DNA from 2 places in the Thermoanaerobacter sp. YS13 genome. Region 1 is predicted to be linked to the other one. Evidence: riboswitches for the same ligand, from Rfam matches in the RefSeq annotation. Region 1 holds a riboswitch; the other holds the start of a gene.
The links. Region 1 has a riboswitch for FMN ahead of THYS13_RS12995 (ECF transporter S component). Riboswitches for the same ligand answer to the same signal wherever they lie in the genome.

Region 1 (3,410 bases):
GGAAGGATGTTTGATGCAATAGAGTTTAGAGGCTTCAAACAAGAAACCGTGGAAATTTTGGCAAAATATGCAGGTGTGCCTGTATATAATGGATTAACTGATGAATATCATCCAACTCAAGTTTTGGCTGACCTTATGACAATAGAAGAAGAATTTGGGAGTTTAAAAGGGAGAAAGCTTGTATTTGTAGGAGATGGAAGAAACAATATGGCAAATACTCTAGCGGTAGGCTGCGCTAAGATGGGGATGCACTATGTGATTAATTCTCCAAAAGAATTATGGCCTTTACAAGAGTTTATAGATGAAATCAGGCAAATGGCAGCTGAAAATGGAGGGACTTTTGAACTTACAAGTGTACCAGGAGAGGGCCTTGAAGGTGCAGATGCTATTTACACTGATGTATGGGCTTCAATGGGAGAAGAAGCAAAGGCTACAGAGAGGGAAGCTCTTTTGCGACCTTTCCAAGTGAATGAGAAAATGATGAAAAAGACAGGAAGAGAAGATACTATATTTTTACATTGCTTGCCTGCAGTAAAAGGACAAGAAGTTACTTTTGATGTTATAGAAGGAAAACAATCGAGAGTGTGGGACCAAGCGGAAAATAGAAAACATACAATTAAAGCTGTGATGATTGCTACTCTTCTTTAATAATACTTTACAGGGGAGGACGTTATGAAGGAAAAAGTTGTTATTGCTTTAGGAGGGAACGCCCTGCAGGACGTAAATACGCCTCCTACTGCAGAGGCGCAGATGGAAGTAGTAAAGAGGACAGCGGGGTATCTGGCGGACATAATTGAAAAAGGTTATTCTGTAGTAATTACTCATGGCAATGGTCCACAGGTGGGGAATATAGTCATTCAAAATGAAGTTGCATCAATGATTGTTCCTGCAATGCCTTTTGATGTGTGTGGAGCAGAGAGTCAGGGTATGATAGGATATATGGTTCAACAAGCATTAAGAGAAGTTTTGAAGGAAAGAAATATCAGAAAAGAAGTAGCAACTATCATAACACAAGTTGTAGTGGATAAAAATGACCCTGCTTTTGGGAAACCCACAAAACCGATAGGACCTTTTTATACAAAAGAGGAAGCCGAAGTTTTAATAAAAGAAAAAGGTTATGAAATGGTGGAAGACAGTGGAAGAGGGTATAGAAGAGTTGTTCCCTCCCCTGACCCCAAAGAAATTGTAGAGCTTAATACGATAAAGTTACTTGAAAAAAATGGGGTAATAGTAATAACAGTTGGGGGAGGAGGAATTCCTGTTATTAAAGAAAATGGCAATTTAAAAGGAGTAGCTGCCGTAATAGACAAAGATTTGGCTTCTGAAAAGTTAGCGGAAGACATTGATGCAGATGTTTTATTGATTCTTACAGCAGTTGAAAAGGTAGCAATAAATTACAACAAGCCAAATCAAAAGTTTCTTGACAAAATGACAGTTGAAGAGGCGATAAAATACATGGAAGAAGGTCATTTTGCGCCAGGCAGTATGTTTCCCAAAATTAAAGCAGCAGTGAGGTTTGCAAAGTCAAAAGTAGGAAGGCGAGCTATAATTACTTCTTTAGGCAAAGCATTAGAAGCTTTAGAGGGAAAAGCAGGCACAGTTATAAGCTTATGAAAATAAATTAAAAATTTTTCACAAAAACTATTGACAAAGATATATAAAAATGAGAAAATAAAATCAAAATTGAATAAGACGAAGGTAAATCTTCGGGGCAGGGTGAAATTCCCGACCGGCGGTATAGCCCGCGAGCCGCGCCTGCGGTAGATTTGGTGAAATTCCAAAGCCGACAGTGAAAGTCTGGAGGGGAGAAGATTTTCTTTTTATGTTTATTTTTGTAAAATAACTAAAAAATCCTGAAGATTTATCTTCAGGATTTTTTAGTAAATAAATTTGGAGGGATGAATTGTGGAAAAGACTAAAACACAAGCCATAGTAAAAGTAGGTTTTCTTTCTGCAACAGCTTTTATACTTATGTATTTAGAATTTCAGGTACCATTATTTCCTGGCTTTTTAAAACTTGACTTTAGTGATGTACCTGCATTAGTTGCTTCTTTTGCTATTGGACCTTTATATGGTGTAATGGTAGAGCTTATTAAAAACATACTCCATGCTACTATAACTCAATCGGGTGGTATTGGAGAAATTGCCAACTTTGCTATAGGTTCTATATTTGTTTACACTGCAGGGATTATATATCAATTTAATAAGACGCGAAAAAATGCCCTTATATCTATGGCAATTGCTACAGTAGTGATGGCTTTTACTGCTTCACTTTTGAATTATTATGTTTTTCTGCCTTTATACCAAAAAGTTATGGGATGGCCTATGGATGCCATAATTAATATGAGTAGAGCAGCGAATAAAAATATAGTGGATGTAAAAACTCTTATATCATACGGAATATTTCCTTTTAATGTGTTAAAGGGAATCGTGTTGTCAGTAATTACCTTGCTGGTATACAAAAAGCTTTCACCTTTTTTAAAGAATTAATTAGATCCCTAGCGTATGCTGGGGATTATTTTTATTTTTAATTTGTTAAAAGATAGTATATAATAAAGTTATAATAAGTGGGGTGAGACTTAGTGAAGAAGACTTATATTTGCAAAAATAGAGATGAGACCATTGCTTTAGGAGAAAAATTAGGAAGGCTGTTAAGGAGTGGAGATATAATTCTTTTATATGGTGAGCTGGGAAGTGGCAAAACTATCTTTACAAAAGGAATTGCAAAGGGGTTAGAAATAAATGAGCCAATTACCAGCCCGACTTTTACTTTAGTCAATGAACGTAGAGGAAGGATTCCCCTCTATCATTTTGATTTATATAGGTTAGATGATTATACGGCTCTTTATGACATAGGTTATGAGGAATATTTTTATGACGAAGGAGTTTGTGCAATTGAATGGCCTGAAAGGTTAGGACCTTTACTTCCGAACGAAAGGTTAGAAGTGGTAATTCAAAAAGGAGAAAAAGAAGATGAAAGAGTTATTTTATTTAAAGATTTTGGGAGACGATATGAGGAGCTTTTAAAGGAGATGGGGTAATGAAAATTTTGGCAATAGATTCTTCTTCTAAAACTGCTACTGTTGCATTAGTAGATGAAAAGGGGATAATAGGAGAATACTCTATAAATTATCTAAGGCATTCAGTAATTTTAATGCCTATGATAGATGAACTGCTTAAAAAGTGTGAAGTACCAATAAATCAAATAACTCATGTGGCTGTTTCAGAAGGTCCGGGCTCTTTTACAGGGCTTAGAATCGGTGTTGCCACTGCAAAGGGTCTGGCTCATGCTCTTAACATCCCTATTGTAGGAGTATCTTCTCTTTTAGCTCTTGCATATAATGTCAGTGAATTTGAAGGACTTATATGCCCTGTTATAGATGCTTTAAATGAAAATGTTTATGGAATGC
Region 2 (3,410 bases), on a different contig from region 1:
ATACCAGTGGTACATTCTTTATAATCTACAGATACAGTAAAAGCAGTTTCTTTATGGTCAGTGTTATTCTCAACCATTTGGTAAATGCCAAGCTCATTAAGTCTCTTTTCTGTCATTGGAACACATACAAGACCCCGTCCATATTTTATCATAAAATTAACGTGTTCTCCTGTAACTTTTTCTGCTGCCATAACTAAGTCGCCTTCATTTTCCCTATTTTCATCATCTACCACAATAATCATTTTCCCTTGCTTTATATCTTCTATTGCATCTTCTATCCTATCAAACATCGGTCTTTCCTCCTTAACTTAGAGAAGTCATCCACATCTATATAAATCCATTTTCTTTTAATAAATCTTTTATATCCTTTTTCCCTATTAGTTTTTCTACATACTTGGAAAGTATATCAACTTCGATATTTACACTATCTCCTACCCCTTTATAACCCAATGTGGTCTTAAGCATTGTATGTGGAATAACTGAAACAGCAAAATAATCATATCCATCCTCAACAACCGTTAAACTTATACCATCAACCGCAATACTTCCCTTCCGCACAATGTATTTTGCAAATTTCTCATTTATAGCTATCTTAAATATAAAAGCATTTTTTTCCTGCCTTTTGTCTATGATTTTTCCAACGCAATCTATATGACCAGTTACGATATGCCCACCCATTCTCCTTCCAACTTGAAGTGCTCTTTCAAGATTGACAATGCTTCCAATTTTTAAATCTTTTAAATTGCTTGCTCTCATGGTTTCAGGCATAACGTCAGCTACAAAACTTTCGTTTGACATATTAGTAACAGTTAAGCATACACCGTTAACTGCTATACTATCACCTATTATTGTTCCCTCAAGGACTTTGCTACATTTTATAACAATTTTTGTAAAAGTACCATGTATAATATTTTTTACAGTCCCTGTTTCTTCTATAATTCCAGTAAACATACGCCATAACCTACTTTCTAACATATGCTGTTATTAGTATATCATCATCTATTCTATCAATCTCCACATCTTTTAATACTATTGAATTTCCTATATCCGAAAAGCCTATACCTTCTACAGGTGTTAAAGCATTTTTTCCTCCTATTATTCTAGGTGATATAAAAAACATAACTTTATCAACAATTCCCTCTTTAAATAAAGACCAATTTAATGTCCCACCGCCTTCAATCAATACACTATCAATCCCCCTCTCTCCAAGTTTTATCATTAGTTGTTTTAAAGGTACTTTTCCATTGTCGTTCTTTAATATAATAACTTCAATATCCATATCTTCAAGCTTCTTTCTCACATTGTTTGGTATAAGTTCTGTTGTAGCAATTATCGTTTTGGCCGTTTTGTCTCTTATTACATTTGAGTCAAGTGGAATTCTGCCTCTGCTATCCACAATAATCCTTATAGGACTTTTATACCCTTCCAACCTTGTTGTAAGCATTGGGTTATCTTTAATTACTGTATTTATCCCAACCATAATCGCGGATACACGTCCTCTTATTTTATGAGCAAATTTTCTTGATTTCTCATTTGTAATCCATTTAGAAATTCCATTATAACAAGCAATCTTACCATCAATACTCATAGCAGATTTTAATATCACAAATGGAAATTTTGTCGTAATATATTTAACAAATATTTCGTTGAGTTTCCTCGCTTCTTTCTCCATCATCCCCACATGTACTTCTATTCCCGCTTCTTTTAACATTTTTATACCGTTCCCGCTAACTTTGGGATTTGGGTCTTCCATCGCTATATATACTCTCTTAATGCCAGATTTAATTATTTCTTCAACACAAGGAGGCGTTTTGCCATAATGGCTGCAAGGTTCAAGTGTTACAAACATAGTAGAACCTTTGACATCTTCAACTGCATTTTTTAACGCATTTACTTCAGCATGTGGCCCTCCAAAATATTCATGATAACCCTCCCCTATTATTTTTCCATTTTTAACTATTACAGCACCCACAAGTGGATTAGGGTTTGTATGTCCCCATCCTTTTTCAGCCAGTTTTAAAGCCATTTTCATATATTTTTCCAATTTAATCCCTCCTATACTAAAAAATCCTGAAGGTTAAACCTTCAGGGTTAAAAAATCCCCAGAGAACATATTCCCTGAGGAATATTTCTCCTTCTCCCATCCAGACTTTAACTGTCGGCCTCGGAATTTCACCGAGTCTGCCAAAAGGCTCGCGGGCTATACCGCCGGTACGGAATTTCACCGATCCCCGAAGGTTTTATCCAATTGTATTTTCAACAGTACCACCTGCAGGAATAAAAGGAAGCACCATTTCATCTTTATCTATAATACATTCTATCATAAAAGGTCTATTTTCGCTATAGGCTTTTCTAAAAGCTTTTTCGAATTCTTCCTTTGTTGTAACTCTTATTCCTTCTACTCCAAAGTCATTTGCAAGCTTAGCAAAATTCAAATTTGCGTTCAAATCTGTGTGGGAAAATCTCTTGTCATACAAAAGATTTTGCCACTGTCTTACCATTCCTAAAGTTTGGTTGTTGAGTAGTACCGTTATAACCGGAATATTATATACAGCAGCTGTTTCTAAGGCATGTATATTCATTCTTAAACTTCCATCACCTGCAATGTTTACAACTCTTTTATCTGGCTTTCCCACTTGTGCACCTATTGCAGCAGGAAGCCCAAAGCCCATTGTCCCTAGTCCTCCTGAAGTCACAAAAGTCCTGGGCTGTTTAAATTTATAATACTGCGCAGCCCACATTTGATTTTGTCCCACTTCAGTGGCTATTATAAGGTCATCGTTTGAAAGCTGTTGAATTTTTTCTACTATCCACTGAGGCCTCAAAACTTCATCGTTTTTATACTTTAATCCGTGCTTTTCTCTCAAGAAAGAAGTTTCCTCTAACCATTCTTTTCTCTCAATAAATGGAAGTTTATTCGTTAAAAGTTTCAATACTTCTTTTACTTTGCCTATAACTGCTACCTCTACTTCCACGTTTTTTCCTAATTCTGCAGGGTCAATATCAATATGGATTATTTTAGCATTTGGAGCAAGTCCCCCTGCTTTGCCAGCGACTCTGTCGCTAAATCTCGTTCCTATCGCTATCACAAGGTCTGATTTATACACAGCCAAATTTGCAAATCTGCTTCCATGCATGCCAATAAGACCTAATGACAAAGGATGGTCTTCTGGAAAGCATCCTAACCCCATTAAAGAAGTAGCAACAGGTATATTGGTCTTCTCTGCAAATTTTATAAGTTCCTCTGATGCTTCTCCCCAAATCACTCCTCCTCCTGCAAATATTACAGGTTTTCTACTTTGCAAAATGAATTCAATGGCTTTGTCTAACTCTTTTTGCGAAACTATTACATTGACATTGTTTCTTATATTAATACTATCTCCCATTTCCTTAACATATTCTATATCAGC

Region 2: another riboswitch for FMN. It lies ahead of ribD (bifunctional diaminohydroxyphosphoribosylaminopyrimidine deaminase/5-amino-6-(5-phosphoribosylamino)uracil reductase RibD); the one in region 1 lies ahead of THYS13_RS12995 (ECF transporter S component).

What each region holds. Positions count from the first base shown of each region.
Region 1 is NZ_JOOI01000003.1:167,129-170,538, forward strand. Features, by position in the region: gene argF (ornithine carbamoyltransferase) at 1-648, shown strand, start outside; gene arcC (carbamate kinase) at 673-1,614, shown strand; FMN riboswitch at 1,699-1,817, shown strand; gene THYS13_RS12995 (ECF transporter S component) at 1,906-2,490, shown strand; gene tsaE (tRNA (adenosine(37)-N6)-threonylcarbamoyltransferase complex ATPase subunit type 1 TsaE) at 2,583-3,041, shown strand; gene tsaB (tRNA (adenosine(37)-N6)-threonylcarbamoyltransferase complex dimerization subunit type 1 TsaB) at 3,041-3,410, shown strand, end outside.
Region 2 is NZ_JOOI01000002.1:415,116-418,525, forward strand. Features, by position in the region: gene THYS13_RS09855 (bifunctional 3,4-dihydroxy-2-butanone-4-phosphate synthase/GTP cyclohydrolase II) at 1-290, opposite strand, end outside; gene THYS13_RS09860 (riboflavin synthase) at 328-951, opposite strand; gene ribD (bifunctional diaminohydroxyphosphoribosylaminopyrimidine deaminase/5-amino-6-(5-phosphoribosylamino)uracil reductase RibD) at 962-2,044, opposite strand; FMN riboswitch at 2,129-2,243, opposite strand; gene ilvB (biosynthetic-type acetolactate synthase large subunit) at 2,241-3,410, opposite strand, start outside.